One region of the Marinobacter xiaoshiensis genome, then DNA from elsewhere that is predicted to be linked to it. Evidence: predicted binding sites of a transcription regulator. Region 1 holds the regulator's gene; each other region holds the start of a gene.

What was found. Region 1 encodes LexA, which represses DNA repair genes until DNA is damaged. Its sites were predicted from a motif close to CTGTNTNNNNANACAG; they were not measured.
Region 2: the regulator LexA is predicted to act here: its motif matches at 2,753-2,768, upstream of recA (recombinase RecA).
Region 3: the regulator LexA is predicted to act here: its motif matches at 6,257-6,272, upstream of recN (DNA repair protein RecN).

The regions. Positions count from the first base shown of each region.
Region 1 is NZ_JAVMBO010000007.1:352,556-360,136, reverse strand. It holds gene RKA07_RS05440 (sigma-54 dependent transcriptional regulator) at 1-66, opposite strand, end outside; gene RKA07_RS05435 (SOS cell division inhibitor) at 138-491, opposite strand; gene RKA07_RS05430 (DUF1329 domain-containing protein) at 581-1,939, opposite strand; gene RKA07_RS05425 (DUF6586 family protein) at 2,118-2,618, shown strand; gene RKA07_RS05420 (hypothetical protein) at 2,668-2,928, shown strand; gene RKA07_RS05415 (cell division inhibitor SulA) at 2,937-3,428, opposite strand; gene lexA (transcriptional repressor LexA) at 3,474-4,082, opposite strand; gene RKA07_RS05405 (amidoligase family protein) at 4,311-5,312, shown strand; gene RKA07_RS05400 (gamma-glutamyl-gamma-aminobutyrate hydrolase family protein) at 5,305-6,036, shown strand; gene RKA07_RS05395 (translocation/assembly module TamB domain-containing protein) at 6,069-7,581, opposite strand, start outside.
Region 2 is NZ_JAVMBO010000018.1:139,483-147,063, reverse strand. It holds gene mutS (DNA mismatch repair protein MutS) at 1-2,118, opposite strand, end outside; gene RKA07_RS16105 (nicotinamide-nucleotide amidohydrolase family protein) at 2,201-2,701, shown strand; gene recA (recombinase RecA) at 2,866-3,915, shown strand; gene RKA07_RS16095 (flavodoxin family protein) at 3,936-4,406, shown strand; gene RKA07_RS16090 (PilZ domain-containing protein) at 4,413-4,787, opposite strand; gene RKA07_RS16085 (Lon protease family protein) at 5,037-7,445, shown strand; gene fixJ (response regulator FixJ) at 7,485-7,581, shown strand, end outside.
Region 3 is NZ_JAVMBO010000017.1:482,438-490,018, reverse strand. It holds gene carA (glutamine-hydrolyzing carbamoyl-phosphate synthase small subunit) at 1-1,001, opposite strand, end outside; gene dapB (4-hydroxy-tetrahydrodipicolinate reductase) at 1,394-2,194, opposite strand; gene dnaJ (molecular chaperone DnaJ) at 2,219-3,346, opposite strand; gene dnaK (molecular chaperone DnaK) at 3,428-5,347, opposite strand; gene grpE (nucleotide exchange factor GrpE) at 5,452-6,054, opposite strand; gene recN (DNA repair protein RecN) at 6,301-7,581, shown strand, end outside.

The DNA.
Region 1 (7,581 bases):
AGTCGCCAGATCCCGACGCCTCGACTCGTCCTCACTCAGCACCAGCACCTTGTTATTTTTGGACATTCACAAACATCTCTTTGGGGGATATGTGCGGTATTTAAGACTGTAAACACAGAAGAGTCAATTTTATGACGCTATTTTGGCTGGGTTGTTGAAACGTTGTGATAGGCTTTGGCAGCACTGCGGTTTCGATTCACACCTTTCAGAGCCTGTTCCGCTTCAGCCTTGGCTCGGGTGGCACCCTCACCCGCTGCGTCCATAAACTGGCGCAACTCTTCAAGCCGAGTGCGAACCAGTTCCGGATCGGCCTTCCCGGCTTCCAGCGAGGCCATCAGGGGTTCTATTGTAGGCTTTACCTGCTCGTTAAGCCGCACCAGGGCATCCCAATCCTGGTCTGCGAGTGCGTGACCCAGGTCTGCCATAAGCTGATCGAAGCTATCCAGGTAGGCCTGGAGTTCTGAAGAAGGGGGATTCTGAGGGTCGGCCATAACCTGTTCTCCTGGAAATAAGGGATAGAATACGGGCGACCCGGTCAAGCCGCTGGCTAGCGCCAGCAACTCAACCGTTTACACTGAAATCAGCGGCGAGCGTCTCGCCTTGCTGAGGAAGCCGTAAATTCGCTGCCCCGAAACCCGGGCTCGAAATTATAAGCGGGATAGTTATTGTTCAAACCATCAACATAATAACGCTTCGCCTTGAGGTCGTAGGTCATTTCCATGGTAGTCCAGAATACTGGCACCTGGTAATAACTGATGTTGTGGGCCTCGGAAACACGCCACAAATTGCCCGCCTCGTCATACTCTTCGGACATCAGGATTTGCCAACTGTCTTCATCCACATAGAAAACACGACGGTCATAAATGTGCTTGATGCCGGTGCGGCGAGTTGCCTCGACTACCCATACCCGGTGCAGTTCGTAGCGGGTCAGCTCCTGATTGATATGCCCGGCACGGATGACATCACCCGGCTTGACCGACTCATCATGCAGCTTGTAAGCATTGTAGGGCACAAACATTTCCCGCTTACCCTTCAACTCCCAGTCGTACTGGTTGGGCGCACCGTTATACATATCTTTCTGATCGACCGAGCGCAGAGAAGAAGAGTTCGGCAAGTCTGTTTCATACGCCAGGTTCGGCGAGCGCCTCAGGCGTCGGGATCCGGCGTCATAACGCCAAGCCAGCCGCGGCGAGCGCACCTGATCGAGGGTTTCATGCACCAGTGTGATTGTTCCAGCCAAGGTAGAAGGTGAAATTGTATCGGTCTTGAGATAGAAGATTTTGTTATCTATATCAGCAAGCACCGCCCCTTCCTTGCTGTAAGGGAAGTAGTAGTCGTAGTGATTAACTACAGGGTTGTAGGAGCCATCCACCTGGGGCGTTGCAGAGGCACTCCGGAAGGATACCTCTTCACCGCGATACCGCAAAATGTGGTTCCACATCACTTCAAGCCCGGTTTTCGGAATGGGAAACGGGCTTGTCATAATAGTGTTGCGCACGCCATTTCCGTTATCCAGCACCTCCGCAGTCAGAGCATTCTCATAGTATTTCTCGTACACATTCTCAGGAAATGCTGCTGTACGGCGAGTCTGGTAAACCGGCATAAAGAAATTCGGGCCGTACTGGCTCAGCATTTTAATGGAGCCTTCAGAGAGCCTGTCTTTGTAGAGGTGCATGTTGCTCGCAGTGATTACGAACAAGGTTTCGTCTTGGGGAAATGGATCTATCTCAACCTGGCCCTTACGCCAGTTAGCAGGCGCCTCACTCAGCCCGCCGGTCCACTCGGGAATGCTACCGGAGGCATTGCTTGCCCGCTCAGCACCAACCGGCGTCAAATCCCGTTTTAGCCGTTCTGCTTCAGCTACCGTTACTGCTGACAGCACCTGGCCGGTATACCCAACCAAAAGAACTGCCATACATGCGACTAATCGGCTCCGCATTCCATACCCCTCCAGACAAACCAATAACCCAAGACGAAGCATGCTTTTTGCCAAATTCAAACGCCCGTTTCAAGTCATTAATTGTGTTTTATTGTCACTTGGGACCAAGTCTGCAGGGGGGTAAAGAAATCTGCAAACCAAAATGGTAGAATGGCGGATTAATTAAGGTGAGCGCTCGATGGCTTCTCAATGGTATTCGCTGGTTTCACAAAAATTGTTTCTTGCCAGCACGTTACTTGATGTCGCGGCTCAAGCGGCTGCTACAGGAAGCTCGGCGCCAACGCAAAAACTGCAGCAGGAAGCAGCAACACAAGGCTCTATCGAACTGCTGCTGAGAGCGAAACAATTATTACTGGCAATGATTGCCAGGCTTTACCAGAAACGCCCGAATAGGCCTTTGTCCCTCGCGGAACTGGCCAATCTTATTGGCGATGAGGCCACGGAAATAGAGTTTCTTACAACTCTTGAACGGGACAGCAGAAGCTGGTGGAGCCACCTTGATCAGCTCGAGACTGCTCAGAACAACCCACCAGCGACACGGAAGACGGTTAACTCAGAAAACATTATTGCCGTCTCAGCAGAAACCGGGCCAGACCGATCAGCCCAAGCTCTCAGAAAAACTCTGAAAGCCATAAAACAGTTTACCGACAACCTGGAAGCGCAACACGGCGAGTGGTAATCCCTCCCAATACACACTTACAGGTTCTCAACATTAAAAGGTTATTGAAATGTCACCATCGTTTTTCGAAATTGTACAACTGAACAACGGCGATTATGCCCTTCGCCGCATCGACGACGACAGCGCGCCATTAGTCAAAATTTCATTTTCGGATGAAGCCCGTGAAATGATGGGAGATCGGGATATGTCTGTGGCCAAAGCCATGATTGCGGCGGGTATAGAAGCTGCCGGGACTGTGTCTCACGACATTGACTGGGAAGACGACGAACTGGACGTTTCAGACGCCCAGCCCGCATACACACTGCATTAAAACCGGACTCAACGCTGCCTGAGAACGACCCCGTGGCTGTTGCCTTTAGCAGCCGCTTCCTGCAAGGAAGCAAATGCTGTTTTACCCAGCTTCCCCGTCCACATAACCACCGCATGACAGGTACCCGCGCTTAGTGCTATCTCAGCAAGCTGACGAGCCGGGTACTCAGCGGTAGAACGCAAAACCAGCAGTTCACCGGTAATGATACCGTGCATCTTTTGCCACTTACTCACCAGCGCCTGGGGCGGGTCTATCCACGCCAACCAGCGCTTCTCCTGGTTCAGCTGAGTCAGCATTGGCAATAGCAGTTGAAAGTTCTCTACCTGCCCCTCCGGCAGAATGATTTCCGTTACATTTCCAGCCGGCGCAGGACTTTCCACATCAGGCTTGCGCCGCGTCCGGATAACCGTGCGCTGCTTCGGGGCTGTGTATTCCGGTACCAGGCCAGGCATAACGCTCTGCTGCCACGCAATATTCTGATTAAAGCTTAGCTGTTCCATATATTTACCCGCCTTTACAATGCGTCTGTGGTTATGCTGGCCCGATCAGTGCAGATCGGAACGCCGGATAACACCCACACCCAGCCCTTCAATAAACAATTCCTGCTCTTTCAAATCGATTTCTATCGGCGCAAACTCTTCATTTTCAGCGATCAGATAGACTTTTGAACCTTCTTTTCTAAAGCGTTTCACAGTCACTTCATCACCCACCCGGGCTACAACCACCTGGCCATTTCGAACATCCTGAGTGCTGTGCACAGCAAGCAAGTCGCCATCCAGAATCCCGATATCTTTCATGCTCATACCCCTGACACGAAGCAGATAGTCAGCAGAAGGCGAGAAAAACTCCGGCTTGAGCGTGCAATGGTCTTCAACGTGCTCCTGGGCCAGAATCGGACTGCCCGCCGCTACCTGACCAATAACCGGCAAACCGGGGTCTTCGGCAACTTCAGGCAACCGGATACCCCTGCTGGCACCCGGAACCATTTCGATGGCACCCTTACGCGCCAATGCACGCAAGTGCTCTTCCGCCGCATTCGCAGAACGGAAACCCATCTCTGTCGCAATTTCTGCACGTGTAGGTGGATAGCCGGTTTCGTCAACAGATCGACGAATAATTTCCAGTACCTGGGTTTGTCTTGCTGTCAGCTTCATTGTTTCGCTGCTCCGCTTGCTGCATGCAGGGCTTATACAAGCCGGGTCTTATATGTGATGGTGTATACAGTAATCCAACCATCCTGTCTTTTTATACAGTGATTTGACTATATACAGTGTTTTATCCAGTGTAAAGCCGCTCAGGTTATTTTCTTGCAGCTCCCTGACTGGTAGTGCTTTGGTAGTGTGATAGAGTGAAAAACTTCACACTCCGCCTCAGAGAGAACCATGAATAAAACCATCACCTTGAACATGCCAGACGTAGTCAAAACCGCCGACGGGAAAGAGCGCAGGGTGGGTGTGGAGATTGAATTGTCCGGGTTGGGATATCAGGAGTTAGTTGACCTGGCCGGGGAGTTGTTGGGCGGCGTTGCAAAACCGCAGTCCCGCTATGTGAGCACGCTTGAAACCCCCTTGGGCAGTTTCATCATTGAACTGGATTCCGACCCGATCAAAGATCTGGATCTTGCAGACGAGCGCCTTCCCCAACCCATTCGGGAACTTGGCGGGCAGGCAATGGAGGTTATAGACGCAGCGGCTGAATTGATTGTGCCGCTGGAAATTGTAAGTCCGCCCATGGCTTTTTCAGACCTGCACCAGATTGAGACTCTGGTCGACGAACTCCGGGAAGCGGGTGCATTGGGCAGCAGAAACGCGATCTACTTTGCGTTCGGCTTACAGCTTAACCCTGAACTGCCAGACCTCAAGCCGACAACACTTGTGCGCTATTATCAGGCGTTTGCAGTGCTATATGATTGGCTAAAAGCTCGCCATCAACTGGATATCAGCAGAAAGTTCACCCCCTACATTGAGCCGTGGAGCAGCAAGTACACCGACCTGTTGATTGAGGACAACTACGCACCAGATCAGCGGCAAATGATGGTGGATTACCTGGAATCCAACCCTACTCGTAACCGAGCCCTTGATCTACTGCCCCTGTTTGCTCATCTCGACAAACCCCTGCTCGACGAATACGTTGAAGACCCCCGCATCAAAAGCCGGCCAACCTTGCATTACAGACTTCCGGACTGCGACATAGATAACCCTGACTGGCATTTCTCCACTGTCTGGAATGACTGGGTCGTGGTTGAGCAACTGGCCAACCACGCTGAGGATTTGAGAGAACTTCGCGCCCTGTTCATGGACAGCCGTAAAATCAGCATACGCAATCTGACCACAAGCTGGCTGGAAACCTCTACACACTGGCTCGAAAGCAAAGGCTATGTCTGAACACATCGAACCTGACGACAGCCTGCCCGGGCTGACGATAGGCATCAGCGGCCCGGCTCGAAAACGTTTTGCCCAACGCTTGATTAGCCTGGCACTTCGCCTGAAGGGTGCGCATACCTACTACATACGCCCTGGTGCCAGGGTGGATGTGTCTCTGCTTGACGGACTGGTTCTTTCCGGGGGTACCCACGTGCATCCCGAGCGTTATGGCCAGCAGCCGCAGGTAAGCGCCAAGTATGACAAAGCACGGGACACCACAGACCAACTGCTCCTGGAACAAGCAGAAGCAATAGGAATCCCGGTACTGGGTATTTGCAGAGGCGCGCAGTTCATCAACATATTCCACGGTGGCTCCCTGTGCCAGAACGTTACCCCCTTACGGGTAAACACCAGACACCGCCCTTTATTGCTGCCGATGCAAACCGTACGACTTGTCGCAACAAGCTTGCTGGGGCAGGTTATGAGAGCGCCGGTAATAGGCGCAAACCGCATACACAGCCAGGCCATAAAACAGCTTGGGAAAAACCTGAAGGTGACCGCGGTGGATAACGACCTGTTTGTTCAGGCCATTGAAAGCACTCAGGGGCAATGGCTTATGGGACTTCAGTGGCACCCTGAATACCTGCTTTACCATGCCGGGCACAGGCGCATCTTTGGTCAGTTTCTGGAGGCAGCCTTAACCGTCAAGCTGGCCCGATTGAGCCAAACTGCTCCAGCTCATTGAGCGTCCGCTGCAACTGACAGGCCTGACAGAGTTTAAAAATCCCGGGTGTAGAAGATATCCAGAGATGCAGCCAGCCCGCTGGCTGCTTCTAGGTAAAAGTACTTACCCAGATCATATCGCAGCGCTACTGTGCTGATCGGTTCGAAAATTCCGACCCCATAACGGATACTGAGTTCATCAGTCAGGTACCCACTGGCTACTACCGACGTTTGGTCGCCACTGCCCTCTGCTTCCAGAGTCAACTGACGAATGCCGAACTCCTCACCGATTTGCCCTGTCACCTTGTTTACCTGGGTCAGGCCAAGTGAAATAGCAGCACGACTCATCTGACCATCATCACCCTGCCCACCGGGCGCCCGACCAAGAATCACATAAGACAGCGCCTCTGCTTGCGGCATGGAGGGGTTTGAGAACACTTCGGTTACGGGCGCCTGCACCGGGCCGCTTAACCGAATCCCTGCCACCACAGAATCCACTTGACGGACAGCTTCAATATCGAGATACGGCTGGACCAGACTGCCGACAAACAGCAATCGCGCCCTGCGCAACTCAAGCTCCTGCCCAAAGGCCTCATATCGACCATTAACCAGTTGCAGGGTGCCTCTGGTATCCATGTCGTTATTGATCCGCAAAGAGCCTTCCAGATCGCCGGTCACCCCGAATGCCGCAAAGGTTACCTGATCCTCACCGACCACAACCGTCACATCCATATCCAGCGAGCGGATAAGAGGCTCTTCCTGCTCCACACCTACAATCACTTCGTCTTCAGATACGGACACCGCCTGAGCAGGCAGGCCTTTAATTTCGATACTTCCTCGGGGCACCTCAATCCGGCCTTCCACACTCAGCGTGCTTTCACGGAATGCGATGGTCAGATCTGGCGCTACTTCCACGTGCGCGTAGGGCTCCAGACTAAAGGGCAGCCGTTCTCCGGTGATGCGAATTTGACCACCGGGAGCCCCTTGCCAGTCGACCTCTCCCTCGATAATAGCTTCGCTGCGCGCGTTGCTATGAATCCGGCCGCGGATGTCAGCGGAATAGCCCTTAAGCTCAATGCTGACGACCACTTCTTCCATGGGTAGCGGCAAACGTGGGTCGACCACCCGCCCATTGGTCAATGCTATCTCGCCCTTCACTGCAGGTTTCATCAGAGGCCCGGAAATTATGCCTTCGCCGTTTACCTCTCCGGCAATCTCCTCAAGCCCCGTAAACAAGCCGGCCAGAGCAATATCGAGACCTTCCAGTTTGAATTTGCCTTCAACTGGCCGGTCTTCGTCCATAGGGTCCAGGCTCATATCCACCGAGAGATTGCCAAGTTCCGGCCCCGACAACCGCACGGCAAGATCTGCCTGTTCGGGCTTCAGTTCCAGCTCTGTCGTTAAGGTCTGGTAGCTCAGAGTTTCCCATTCGCCATCCAGCAGCAGTTCGAAGCGGCCTTCGCCAGCGTCAAGCGCTATCCGGCCATCGGGGCCTGCGTCGGTAGAGGTGAAGTCGATTTCGCCATTAATGCTGGAATGCCAGCGCAAGGTCTCTGGTAAAATGGGC
Region 2 (7,581 bases), on a different contig from region 1:
ATCAAACGTGCTGGTACCCCGGCCTACTTCGTCCATCAGCACAAGGCTGAACTCGGTTGCGTTGTGCAGAATGTTGGCGGTTTCTGTCATTTCCACCATAAAGGTGGAGCGCCCACCGGCAATGTCATCTGAAGAGCCCATGCGAGTGAAAATCCGATCCACTGGCCCCATCACTGCACGGGTGGCAGGCACGAAACTCCCGGTGTAGGCCAGCAGCGCAATCAGAGCGGCCTGGCGCATGTAGGTCGATTTACCCCCCATGTTGGGGCCGGTAATAACCAGCATGCGGCGCTGGGCATCCATCAGCAGGTTGTTAGGCACGAAAGGCTCGTCCAGAAGCTGTTCGACGACCGGGTGGCGACCATCTTCGACATCGAACCCCGGCGCATCGCGAAATTCAGGTGCAACAAAACGTAAGGTGGTGGCGCGCTCCGCAAAGTTGCTGATCACGTCCAGCTCTGCCAAAGCCTGAGCAGCATCCTGCAGAGGCGCGAGTTGTTCGGCGACGGTTTCCAGCACTTCGTCATAAAGCGCTTTTTCCCTGGCCAGTGCGCGGCTCTTTGCGCTCAAGGCTTTGTCTTCGAATTCTTTCAGTTCGGGCGTAATGAAGCGCTCAGCATTTTTAAGGGTTTGGCGGCGAATGTAATCCACTGGTGCCTGTGCGGATTGGGCTCGGCTGATTTCGATGTAATAGCCGTGCACCCGGTTGTAACCCACTTTCAAGGTGCTTATGCCAGTGCGCTGCCGCTCTCGGGTTTCAACGTCCAGCAGGTACTGGCCGGCGTTTTCGCTGATGTTACGCAGTTCGTCCAGCTCTTCGTCAAAGCCTTCACGAATTACGCCCCCTTCCCGAATGACGACAGGCGGGTTGTCGATAACCGCCCGCTCCAGCATGTCGGCAAGCCCCGGGTATTCGCCAATTGTGGTAGCCAGCTTGACGATGTGACGGGAGTTAACCGGTTTCAGGGCTTCCTGTAGTTCGGGCAGTGTCTGAAACGCATCTCTCAGGCGGGCAAGGTCCCTCGGGCGCGCTGAGCGAAGCGCTACGCGGGCCAGAACCCGTTCAATGTCGCCCACGGCTTTTAGCAGGTTGTGTACTGGCTCGTAATGGAAGTTTTCCAGCAGAGCCGACACTGCGTGCTGGCGCTGCTGAACTACATCGATATCCCGCAGGGGGCGGTTCAGCCAGCGCCGTAACTCGCGGCCACCCATGGAGGTGGCAGTTTTATCCATCACCCAGGCCAGGGTGTGTTGGTGTCCGCCCATGAGGTTGATATCAATCTCAAGGTTGCGGCGACTGGTGGCGTCGAGAATCACTGCTTCGTCCCGGCGTTCCCGGGTGAGCTTGCGAATATGGGGAAGGGCGGTACGTTGGGTTTCTTTTGCGTATTGCAGCAGGCAACCGGCGGCACAAATCGCCAGACTCAGGTCCTCACAGCCAAACCCGGTCAAGTCGCGAACTTGCAGTTGCTGGGTGAGTACCCGGAATGCTGTGTCAGATTCAAAGAGCCAGGGGCCCTGGCGCCGAACACCGGTGAGCCCGGCTACAACTTCCTCGTAGGGGAAATCCTCGCTGATAAGAATCTCCGCCGGGCGTAACCGCTGAAGCTCTCCCTGCAGGGCTTCCAGAGTGTTCAGTTCTGAAACCACAAAGCGACCGCTGGAGATATCCAGCGAAGCAAAGCCAAATTGCTCCCTATGGTGATAGATGGCGGCAAGCAGGTTGTCGCGGCGGTCTTCCAGATAGGCGTCATCGCTGAGTGTGCCGGGGGTGACGATTCTGACCACCTGGCGCTCAACCGGCCCCTTGCTGGTTGCCGGGTCGCCAATCTGTTCAACAATGGCAATGGATTGACCAGCACGCACCAGGCGGGCAATGTAACCCTCAGAAGAATGAAAGGGGATGCCTGCCATGGGGATCGGATTGCCACCGGACTGCCCCCTCGATGTGAGAGTGATATCCATCAGCTCTGCAGCTTTTTTTGCATCGTCATAAAAAAGTTCGTAAAAATCACCCATGCGATAGAACACCAGCTCGTCCGGGTGTTGACCCTTGATTTTCAGGTATTGCTGCATCATGGGTGTGTGCTGGGGTTTGGTGTTCTGAGCTGCTGACATGAACAAGTCCGGATAATCTTACTTTGGATGAAGCCACGGATTGTAAGAAAATTATGCCCGTGATGAAACGAGGGAGCACATTATGCCTGCCAGTGACCACGAACTCGAACAAGCTGGAGATCAATTAGCCGCAAAGTTGCTACAGCTGGGTTCCACGGTAGTGACTGCCGAGAGTTGTACCGGTGGCTGGGTTGCCAAGGTGCTGACAGATAAACCGGGATCTTCCGTCTATGTGGTGGGCGGCTTGGTCACCTACAGTAATGAAGCCAAGCAATCGTTGTTAGGCGTTACCGATGCCTCTTTGGGCAATCATGGTGCTGTTAGCGAACCGGTGGTGCGTGAGATGGTTGCAGGCGCACTTGCAGCGACCGGTGCGAATGTAGCGGTTGCCATTAGCGGGGTAGCCGGGCCAGGTGGGGGCAGTGAAGAAAAGCCGGTAGGCACGGTTTGGTTTGCCTGGGGCGCCAGCATTGAGAGCACCGAAGCGGTTGTGCAGCACTTCAAAGGCGATCGCGATCAGGTGCGACGGCAGGCGGTTCTCTTTGCCCTGCAGGGAGTTAGCGGGTTTTTGAAGCAAACCTGAATGCTTTCACAATAACAGGGGTTGGCCTCTCCCTCGGGGTATGTTTTAATACTGTTCAAATATACAGGGAATTCGCTGTTACCACTGTACGGCTTCCCGATTAATCATACCTCCACCGGCTTGACTATCTTGCCGTTGGCCAAGGCAACAGAGGGTTTGCACTGATGGAAGACAACCGCAAAAAAGCATTAAGCGCAGCGCTGGGCCAGATTGAGCGCCAGTTTGGTAAAGGCGCAGTGATGAAAATGGGCGACCAGCCCCGCGAAGCCATTCCTGCGGTCTCCACCGGGTCTCTTGGGCTGGACGTTGCCCTGGGTATAGGCGGACTGCCTTACGGCCGAATTGTTGAAATTTACGGCCCTGAAAGCTCAGGTAAAACAACTCTGACCCTCCAGGTTATTGCCGAAGCTCAGAAAGCCGGTAAAACCTGTGCCTTCATCGATGCTGAGCACGCGCTGGATCCCATCTACGCTGAGAAGTTGGGCGTTAACGTAGACGACCTTCTGGTTTCCCAGCCAGATACCGGTGAGCAGGCTCTTGAAATTGCCGACATGCTGGTACGCTCCAATGCGGTAGACGTCATCATTGTTGACTCTGTAGCGGCGCTGACTCCAAAGGCTGAAATTGAAGGTGAGATGGGCGATAGCCACGTCGGCTTGCAGGCTCGCCTCATGTCTCAGGCTCTGCGCAAGCTGACAGGCAACGTGAAACACGCCAACTGTCTGCTGGTTTTCATTAACCAGATCCGTATGAAGATCGGCGTAATGTTCGGTTCGCCGGAAACTACCACCGGTGGTAACGCGCTTAAATTCTACTCATCTGTACGTTTGGATATTCGCCGCATCGGTGCAGTAAAAGATGGCGACGAGGTTGTTGGCAACGAAACCCGCGTTAAAGTTGTGAAGAACAAGGTTGCTCCTCCATTCCGTCAGGCTGAGTTCCAGATTCTTTATGGCAAGGGTATTTATCACATGGCCGAAGTGCTCGATATGGGCGTTAAGGAAGGCTTTGTGGACAAGTCCGGCGCCTGGTATGCCTATAACGGTGACAAGATCGGCCAGGGTAAAGCCAATGCCTGCAAGTTCCTTGAAGAGAATCTGGAAATAGCAAAGGAAATTGAAGCCAAGGTACGTGAAAGGCTGATGCCCAAGCCGGCATCCAAGAAAGATGCCGCTGCAGAAGCGCCTGTTGAAGCAGCAGGTGAGTTGCTTTAAGTCAGTATGGGAGGTGCTTTGTGGAACCTATAAAGAAATTGCTTATTGTTTCTCATGCGCCTTCTCCGAATACCCTCACCCTGCGCGATGCGGTCGCGCAGGGTGCAGGGCACGAAGATATCGAAAATGTTGAAGTAACCGTGCTGGCGCCCCTGGATGCTGGCCCGGATGATGTTCTTGCCTGTGATGCCATTATCCTCGGCACCACTGAAAATCTTGGCTACATGAGCGGCGCGCTGAAGGATTTCTTCGACCGCAGCTACTACCCCTGCCTGGAGAAAACCCAAGGTCTTCCATTTGCATTTTATATCCGGGCTGGCCATGACGGCACAGGAACGCGGCGCGCGATTGAAAGCATCACCACCGGGTTACGCTGGAAACTAATCCAGGAACCACTGATGTGCCGCGGAGAGTATCAGGATGAGTTCGAAGAGCAATGTCGGGAGTTAGGGATGTACGTTGCAGCCAGCCTGGATGCCGGGTTGGCCTGAGAGGTGTTAGCTGGCGAGGCGGTTGTAGAAGCCTTCGATGCGTGACAAAGCGTTGTCTACCGCTCTGGAATAGCCTTTTTTGTTAAGGTAATAGCTGAATTGAACACTTATCCGATAGCCGGCCTGGAAAGGGCGGCATTCTACAACGCGGGCGCACACCTTTGATTCGCTGATGTACTTCCCTTCAAAGTCCATAAACAGGCGAGTACCAGGATCCAGCGGGCGTGGGCAGAGCAAGGCCATGCCGTAACGGTTCAGGTCGAGACAGGTGGCCTGGAAAGAAGGTTTGCTATTCTTGAAAAAACCGCGCTGACGAACTTGTACCTTAAGGCACGAAGCAGAATAGCGATCCTTGAGCCGGCGATCTTCGGAATCACTCATCGTAAACTGGCACCCATTGCTTATTATTATGTTGTTATAGCCGACTATAAGACTAAAGGCTGAGAGTCGGCTTGTGAAGTGTAGTGTTCGATGAAAGACGAGGGCAATGAGGAGATTGTGAAGCGTGACTTGCATCACAAAATCTTCCGCCTTTAAGCGTTTGTCACAATTCTTGCCCTCGAGCGCGACAGACAGGTTCACAGAACCTACAATGACCGGCCAATGAGTCAACCGTTACAGGACCCAACCTTGAAGTCACTGCCTCTGCATCAGCTTTACAAAGCCTGTGTTCTGAAAGATCTACCGTTCAAGTCGACCAGACAGCTGGAGCCGCTCGCGGAAATTGTGGGCCAGAATCGGGCCCAGGAAGCCGTGCGGTTTGCGCTTGCCATGCCCCATGGTGGCTATAACGTGTATGCCGTAGGGCGTAACGGCCTGGGTAAGCGCACGATGATGCTGCGTTATCTTGAGCACCACCTGGATACTGAGCAGCAAAGTCACGACTGGTGTTATGTCGCAGATTTTGAGGAGCCGCGGATTCCCAAGCTGCTGCAGTTGCCTGCGGGTAAGGGCGTGCTGTTGAAACAGGACATGGAAAAGCTCATGAGCCGGCTGGTGAAGGTCATTCCACAGACCTTCGATAGCGACAGCTTTCTGGAACGTTCAGAACAGCTCAAAGAAGAGTATGGCAAAAAGCAGGAAGATGAGCTCGAGAAGGTCGCTGCCCAGGCCCGCCGCAAGAAGGTCAGCCTGACCATCACCACGCCAGGTGGTTACCGTTTGGTGGCAATGAATGGTGATAAGCCGCATACCGCAGAGACGTTCAAGGCGCTAACGGATGCACAGCGCGACAAGTTCGAAGATTCAATCAACAAACTTGAGAAAAAGCTCCGGCAAGCACTTCGGAAATTGGCGGATTGGGAGCAGGAATATGCCGATGAACAACAGGCCCTGAACAAGGAAACGCTGGAAGGGATATCTGGCCACCAGATTGATGCATTGATTGAGAGCTACAAAAACCTGCCGGATGTAGTGGCTTACTTCGAGGCGGTACGCAAAGACCTGGTTGAGAATCTGGAGATTTTTCTCGACGACAACGAAGAGCAAGCAGCCATTGCCTATGCGTCGCTGGATAAAAAGATGCCTCGGCGCTATCTCGTTAATGTGGTGGTGCACCAGAAGACCAACGAAGTGCCAATGGTGGTGGAAGACAACCCCACTTATCACAACCTTTTTGGATACGTTGAAAACGTTACCTATAAAGGCACGGTATTTACCGATTTCTCCCTGATTCGGGCCGGCAGCCTGCACCGGGCTAATGGTGGTTATCTGTTGATGGATGCCATAAAGGTGCTTGAGCAGCCCTTCGTATGGGACGGCATCAAGCGGGCTTTGCGCTCGAAGTGCATTCAGATCAACTCTCTTGAGCGAGAGTTGACGCTCTCAGGCACCATCTCCATTGAGCCGCAGGCCGTGCCGCTGGATGTGAAGCTTGTGCTGTTCGGAGATCGTGAAACCTGGATGCTGCTGCAGGATTACGATCCCGAGTTTGCAGAGTTGTTCCGGGTGACTGCGGACTTCGAGAACGAAATGTACCGCTCCGAAGAAAGCCAGGTTATGTATGCAAAGTTTATTGCCAGCGTTGTCAAAGAAAAAAACCTGCTGCACTGCACCAATAAAGCTGTGGCAAGGGTCATCGAGCACAGCGCGCGTATGGCAGAACACCAGGACAGGCTTTCATTGCATGCTGCCAATATAGCCAACCTGCTGCGGGAATCGGACTTTTGGGCTCGCCAGGCGAATGCCAAGATGATTCAGGATGTTCATGTGGAAAGAGCGCTTGAGAGTGCGAAATACCGCAGTAGCCGTATCCGTGACCAGCTTTACGATTCAATTCGTGACGGCTCCACGTTTGTATCAACCCAAGGCTCGGTTGTGGGCCAGGTTAATGCGCTGTCTGTGCTCTCCACGGGTGGGTTCGAGTTTGGCTTGTCCAACCGCGTAACGGCCACCTGCTATTATGGGGATGGCGGGATTATGGATATCGAACGGGATGTGAAGTTGGGTGGCAATATTCATTCCAAGGGTGTGATGATTTTGAGTTCGTGGTTAGCCTCACACTTTGCGGTGATGGACCCCATGCACCTGTCTGCGAGCCTGACTTTTGAGCAGAACTACGGCGAGGTAGATGGTGATAGCGCTTCGCTGGCAGAGCTCTGTGCCCTGATATCTTCGCTTTCTGGCGTTCCGGTGCGACAAGACCTGGCCATTACAGGTTCCGTTAACCAGTTTGGCGAGGTGCAGCCGATTGGCGGCGTCAATGAAAAAGTTGAAGGCTTCTTTGCTACCTGTCAGCTCAAGGGTGGGCTTACAGGGACCCAGGGCGCCATTGTTCCGGCCAACAACGTTCAGAACTTAATGCTGGACAGCGAAGTGGTTCAGGCTGTCCGGGAAAACCGGTTTGCGGTTTACTCAGTTTCAAATGTCGAGGAAGCGGTGACCTTGTTGTTGGGTAAGCCGGCGGGCAAGGCCGACAGTAAAGGCAACTATCCGAAACAGAGCGTTTTTGGCATTATCCAGCAACGGCTTGAGAAAATGCGTGAGCACGAACGCCAGGAACACGCCCGGGACGATCAGAAAGATCCGTCAGTTCATTGACCGGTCGCCATAATAAAACAGACAGGAGAGAACACACCCATGACTGATATTCAGCAAACTGTATACGTGGTAGAGGACGACGAAGCCGTTCGTGACTCGCTGGAACTGTTACTGAAAACCGATGGCAAGTCGGTTA
Region 3 (7,581 bases), on a different contig from region 1:
AAGGTGCCATCAAACAGCGACTTGTGGGTAACTTCCAACACCGCAGGCAAGGATGCCTCATCCACTGCAAAGCCGTGGTTTTGGCTGGTAATCATGACTGTGCCGTTGGGTATCCTCTGAACCGGGTGGTTAGCACCGTGGTGGCCGTGCTTCATCTTCATGCTTTTCGCACCGCTGGCAATGGCAAGAAGCTGATGCCCCAAGCAGATGCCAAACACCGGAATTTCGGTTTCGAGCACTTCCTGGATTGCCTTGATTGCATAATCGCAGGGCTCTGGATCGCCCGGGCCGTTAGACAGGAAGATGCCATCCGGATTCATGGCCAGCACTTCTGAAGCAGGGGTTTGGGCAGGCACAACAGTGACTTCGCAGCCGCGGGAGGCAAGCATGCGCAAGATGTTGAACTTAACTCCGTAATCCCAGGCCACTACTTTAAACTTGGTCTCGCCGCCTTCTGCGTATCCTTTACCGAGCGTCCAGTCTCCCTGGGTCCATTTGTACGGCTTTTCGCAGCTAACCACTTTTGCCAAATCCATACCTTCGAGCCCGGGAAACGCGTTTGCGAGTTCCAGTGCGCGCTCGGCAGTGGCGTCAGCACCAGCCACAATGGCGCCGCTTTGTGAGCCTTTGTCGCGGAGGATGCGCGTTAGGCGTCGGGTGTCTATATCGGCTATTCCGACAATGTTGTTGCTTCGCAGGTATTCGTCGAGCGATCCGGTGCTGCGCCAGTTGCTGGCAACCAGTGGCAGGTCGCGGATAATCAGGCCGGCAGCCTGTATACGGTCTGATTCTACGTCTTCTTCGTTTACGCCTGTGTTTCCGATGTGCGGGTATGTCAGGGTAACGAGTTGGCGGGCGTAGGACGGATCGGTCAGTATTTCCTGGTAGCCGGTCATCGCGGTGTTGAACACCACTTCGCCGCTGGTTTCGCCGTCAGCGCCAATGGCGGTGCCGTAAAACAGGCTTCCGTCTGCGAGTGCAAGGATTGCGGGTGTGCTCAAGGCTTGTATCCTCATCGAGTGGCGTTTCGTTTCGTCACGTGCAGGAACGCAAGCGCAAATTCAGGTCGCAAAAAAGCGAGAGGGAGTAAAAACTCCGTCCCGCTTATTGTTATCCGGGGACTTTTTGGTCCCTTGGGCTTTTCGAAGCCTACGCTTGGTGCAGTTAAACCGCCTTATTGTATGAAATTTGCGGTTTTGTGTCCATGTAAAATCGCCCTGCTTTAGAGTACGGCTGAAACACCGGCCGGCACTTGGGATCTTTGCTCCGGGAACCGCTACGAGCACATCCATGTGCGCTTGTCTCCGGCCATCCCTGGCCTACGACATTCCCGGAGCAAAGATCCCAAGCCCCTGCCTCAGAGCAAGTCGTCAGAACTCCTCGGAAAGAATGCTCACTTCAAGCTCAAAACATCCTGCATGTCGTACAAGCCAGCAGGCTTGTCTTTCAGCCACAGAGCTGCTCGCATGGCGCCTTTTGCGAAGGTCATCCGGCTGCTTGCCTTGTGAGTAATTTCAATGCGCTCACCTTCGGTGGCGAACAGGACTGTGTGATCGCCCACTACGTCACCGGCGCGGATGGTTTCGAAACCGATTTCCTTGCGGGTACGCTCGCCAGTGAAGCCTTCACGGCCATAGACTGCACACTCTTTGAGATCGCGGCCCAGTGCATCAGCAACCACTTCGCCCATGCGCAGAGCTGTGCCGGAGGGCGCGTCTTTTTTATGGCGATGATGGGCTTCGATGATTTCGACGTCATAGTCGTCGCCCAGCGTTGCTGCAGCGGTGCGCAGGAGGTTGAGCACTACGTTAACGCCAACGCTCATATTGGGCGCAAATACTACCTGGGTAGATTCTGCCGCCATGGCCAACTGCTGCTTTTCGGCATCGGTCAGGCCGGTGGTTCCGATAATCAGCATTTTGCCGTTGGCTGCGCAGAACTCGGCGTTTTCCAGGGTGAGGTCCGGGAAGGTGAAATCGACAAGCACGTCGAAATCATCTTTCACGTCAGCCAGGGCGCCCGCCATCTTTACGCCGGTTTTGCCGATGCTGCTCATTTCGCCGGCATCGGCTCCGATAAGGCTGCTGCCTGGCTCGACAATGGCCGCGCCCAACTCGAGCCCCTCTGTGCCGTCAACCGCCTCAATCAGCACTTTACCCATGCGCCCGGCGGCGCCGATGATTGCTACCCTCATGGCCTTTTCCTTATGTGAAGCTGATCAGAATTTCATTTCGTCGAAGAAGCTCTTAACACCCTCAAACCAGGACGTTTTCTTCGGGGCATGGTTCGTGCCGTTGTTGCTGCCGTCGAGAGTTACCTGAAACTCCTGAAGCAGTTCTTTCTGGCGTTTGGTCAGGTTAACCGGTGTTTCGATAATCACACGGCACAAGAGATCACCTGATGGGCCACCGCGCACAGGGCTAACGCCTTTGTTGCGCAACCGGAACAACTTACCTGTTTGGGTCTCGGCCGGGATTTTCAGCTTCACGCGACCATCCAGCGTTGGCACTTCCAGCTCACCACCCAGCGTGGCGTCAATAATGCTGATCGGCACTTCACAGTACAGGTTGCGCCCGTCGCGGGTAAAGATTGAGTGCTCACGAACCGACATCTGCACATACAGATCGCCTGGCGGACCACCATCTATGCCCATCTCGCCTTCACCGGAGAGCCTTATACGGTCGCCAGTATCAACACCGGGCGGCACTTTAACAGAGAGGGTTTTCTCTTCCTGCACCCTGCCCTGTCCATGACAGGACTTACAGGGGTTCTTGATAATCTGACCGGAACCACGGCAAGTGGGACACGCCTGCTGCACGGCAAAGAAACCCTGCTGCATGCGCACTTGCCCCATACCCTTACAAGTACCGCAGGTTTCAGGACGGGAGCCTTTTTCCGCACCACTGCCATCACAGGTATCGCACTCCCTGTGTCCGGGAATGGTTATTTTTACGGTTTTGCCTTTTACCGCTTCTTCAAGATCCAGTTCCAGGGTGTAACGCAGATCCGAACCACGGGTATTGCGGCCGCCTCTGCCACCGCCACCAAAGATGTCACCAAACACATCACCGAAGATATCGGAGAAGTTACCACCACCGCCGAATCCACCGCCGGCTTGTCCATCTACGCCGGCATGGCCATATTGGTCGTATGCCGCACGCTTGGTCTGGTCTGCCAGCACTTCGTAGGCTTCAGTGGCCTCTTTGAATTTGCTCTCGGCGTCTTTGTCTTCGGAGTTGCGATCGGGATGGTATTTCATCGCAAGCTTTCTGTAAGCTCGCTTAATCTCTTTCTCGTCCGCGCTCCGGGAAACCCCGAGAACTTCGTAATAATCGCGCTTGGCCATGCTTCAAAACCCTGTTTTTTAAACGCGGAAAACGCGGATCAACTCCGCGTTTTCCAACCAACTACCTGATAAACGTCCGAATTACTTCTTTTCGTCGCCTTTAACTTCTTCGAACTCGGCATCCACTGCATCGTCGGCTGACTGAGCTTCTTCCTGTCCACCAGCCTGCTGTGCCTGGCCATCCTGATCTGCGTACATCTTCTGAGCCAACTCACCAGAAACCTCCGTGAGCTTCTGCGTTTTAGCTTCGATGTCGTCTTTATCAGAACCGGTCAGTGCTTCTTCCAAGTCCTTGATGGCCGCTTCAATAGACTCTTTCTCGCTGTCGCTGACTTTGTCTCCAGCGTCAGTCAGGGTCTTGCGCACGGCGTGAACCATGCCGTCGCCCTGGTTGCGAGCCTGAACCAACTCTTCAAACTTGCGATCTTCCTCAGCATTCGCTTCGGCGTCCTGCACCATTTTTTCGATTTCGTCATCGTTCAAGCCAGAAGAGGCCTTGATAACGATGGACTGCTCTTTGCCGGTAGCCTTATCTTTCGCAGACACGTTCAGAATACCGTTGGCATCGATATCGAAAGTAACCTCGATCTGCGGCACGCCACGTGAAGCAGGTGGAATATCAGCCAGATCGAAACGTCCCAGGGACTTGTTCTGCGTCGCCTGCTTGCGCTCACCCTGAACAACGTGAATGGTAACCGCTGTCTGGTTGTCTTCTGCCGTAGAGAAGGTCTGCGACTTCTTGGTCGGGATCGTGGTGTTCTTGTCGATTACTGGTGTAGCAACGCCACCCATGGTCTCAATGCCCAAGGTCAGCGGAGTTACGTCCAGAAGCAGAACGTCTTTCACATCGCCAGACAGTACGGCCGCCTGAATCGCTGCACCCATTGCAACAGCTTCGTCCGGGTTCACATCCTTACGCGCTTCTTTGCCAAAGAATGCCTTAACTTTTTCCTGAACCAGCGGCATACGTGTCTGACCACCAACCAGGATAACTTCGTCGATCTCACCAACGCTCAAACCTGAGTCTTTCAGGGCAACCTTACAAGGCTCGAGACTGCGCTCAACGAGATCTTCTACCAGAGATTCAAGCTTGGAACGGGTCAGCTTCACGTTCATGTGCTTGGGACCGCTAGCATCTGCAGTGATGTACGGCAGGTTAACGTCGGTCTGCTGGCTGCTGGAAAGCTCAATCTTGGCCTTCTCACCCGCTTCTTTCAGGCGCTGCATGGCCAGTGAGTCGCCGCGCAGATCAATGCCGCTGTCTTTCTTGAACTGGTCGGCCAGGAATTCGATGATTTTCATATCGAAATCTTCACCACCCAGGAAGGTGTCACCGTTGGTCGCCAGAACTTCAAACTGGTGCTCGCCATCAACATCTGCAATTTCGATGATGGAGAGGTCAAACGTACCACCACCCAAGTCGTAAACTGCTACTGTGCGGTCGCCAGTTTTCTTGTCCAGACCATAAGCCAGGGCTGCAGCAGTCGGTTCGTTAATGATGCGCTTCACATCCAGACCTGCAATCCGGCCCGCGTCTTTAGTAGCCTGACGCTGACTGTCGTTAAAGTAGGCCGGAACAGTAATTACCGCTTCGGTTACTTTCTCGCCCAGATAGTCCTCTGCAGTCTTCTTCATTTTCTTCAGGATTTCTGCAGACACCTGGGGAGGAGCCATTTTCTGGCCCTTTACTTCTACCCACGCATCGCCGTTATCTGCCTCGGCAATCTTGTAAGGCACCATCTTGATGTCTTTCTGAACAACATCATCTTTAAAACGACGACCAATCAAACGCTTGATAGCGAAGATTGTGTTTTGCGGGTTAGTAACCGCCTGACGCTTGGCAGACTGACCCACCAGAATTTCATTGTCATCAGCGTAAGCGATGATAGATGGAGTGGTGCGATCACCCTCTGCGTTTTCAATAACCCGGACTTTATCGCCATCCATAATGGCGACACACGAGTTCGTTGTTCCAAGGTCAATACCGATAATTCTGCTCATTTAATCACTCCAGTTCTTCTGAATGCGGTACTTAATGGTTGCCCGGAAAAATATAAATCCGGTTAGTTTTGCTTAATGGCTATATTGGCGCTTTAAGTGACTTTTCAAGCCTGCTCATCAATTTTTGGTGCATCCTGAGCCTTGGCCACCATCACCATTGCCGGACGCACTACGCGCCCGTTCAGCAGGTAGCCCTTCTGGATTACCGCTACCACGCTGTTGGGCTCAGCATTGGGTGCTGGCACCATCGACATGGCTTCGTGCTGCTGGGGATCAAACGGCTCGCCCACAGGGTTCAGCGGCTCCACATTGAATTTTTTCAGACTGGAAACAAACAAGCTGAGCGTCATTTCCACGCCCTGACGGATAGACGCCACTAACTCACCAGCACCTTCCTGCCCTTCTGTGCTCTCAACCGCCTTCTCAAGACTGTCTGCCACAGGCAGCAACTCTTTAACAAACTTTTCCAAGGCAAACTTATGCGCCTTCTCAACATCCATCTCGGCGCGGCGACGCACGTTTTGCATTTCCGCATGCAAGCGCAACATTTGCTCCTGCGAATCCTGAAGCTGCTCTTTCAGGGAGTCCAGCTCGGAAACCTCTTCCTGCTCTACTACCTGCTCGCCAGACTGCGCATCCTCAGCTGCTGCCTTGGCGGCTTCATTCAACTCATCCAACTGCTCGTTGCGGTTTTCTTCGGTGCTCATGAATACTCCTGCCAGATCTTCGGCGGCCGGCTTGAACGCGGCCAATTGAACATAGGCTCTGACCCCACGGAGCCAGAAGAATGCTATTGCGAACCGATATGGGGTTCAGCGCTCAGGTTTCAACCGTTAAAAGCACCATTCCTTGAGAAAATATCTGCGAAGTGATTGCAAACCCGAAAACCCCTGTATATATTCACAGTCACTGTATGAACGAACAGTATATTTTCAAGAGCGGAGGTTATCTGCATGCTCACACAGCTCACCGTTTCCAACTACGCGATCGCCGAAAGAGTAGAACTGCAATTCAGCAAGGGCATGACAGCTCTTACTGGCGAGACAGGAGCAGGCAAATCCATTGTGCTGGACGCACTGGGGTTGGCCATGGGCGGACGCGCCGATGCGGGTGCTGTGCGCCATGGCGCCAAGCGTGCAGACATTACAGCCACTTTTGATGTTTCGGGCATATCAGATGCCCAACAGTGGCTGGAAAACCACGAACTGGATGACGACAACGACTGCATTTTGCGCCGCGTCATCAGCAAGGACGGTCGGTCTCGAGCATACATTAATGGCCAACCCTGCCCTCTGGCGCATCTGAAAGACCTGGGTGGACTGCTGATGGACATCCACAGTCAACACCAGCACCAATCACTCCTGCGAAAAGAAACCCATCGCAAGCTGATAGATGAATACGCGGGCGCGGAAAATCTTGCCAACCAGACTCGCGAAGCATGGAAAGCCTGGAACCAGATTCGCACAAAACTGATCGAGCGCCAGCAAAATGCAGAGGAGTCCGAAGCCCGACTGCAGTTGCTGCGCTATCAAGTGGAAGAACTTGACCGCCTTGCTCTCGAAATCGGGGAGCAAGAGCAACTTGAGCAAGAGCAGGAACAACTGAGCCAGGCCGATGCAATTCTTCACAATAGCCATCAGGCAGCACTGCTGTGCACAGAAGATGAAACCAGCGCAGCTGGCTTATTGCGCCAGGCGCTACAGCAATTAGAGCAGTTACCGGTTGAAATACCTGCGCTGGCCGACACGATTCAAATGCTCAACGAAGCGCAGATCCAGATCAGTGAAGCGGGCGACAACCTTCGCCACTTTGTAGATGACTACGAAGCCGACCCTGCGCGCCTGACCGAAGTTGAAGACAGACTAAGCGCCATCTACCAGATGGCGCGCAAACACCGCATCAACCCCGAAGATCTCCCGGAGTTTCATTTGCGGCAAAGTGCGGAACTGGCCGAACTGGATGGCGGCGAAGGCAGCCTGGAACAACTGGAAATAGACCTTGAAAGCCACCGCACCACCTTCAATGAACTGGCAGGCAAACTCTCCGATCTCCGCGCTAAAGCAGCAGCTGAGCTGGATCAGCGCATTGCCGGTGAACTTGCCCAGCTGAGCATGCCATCGGTTCAGTTTGTTACCCACCTGAGCAACAACAACCAGAACGAACCGGCACCTCATGGGCTGGAAGAAGTGGAATTTCTGGTTAGTGCAAACCCGGGGCAACCCGCAAGACCTTTG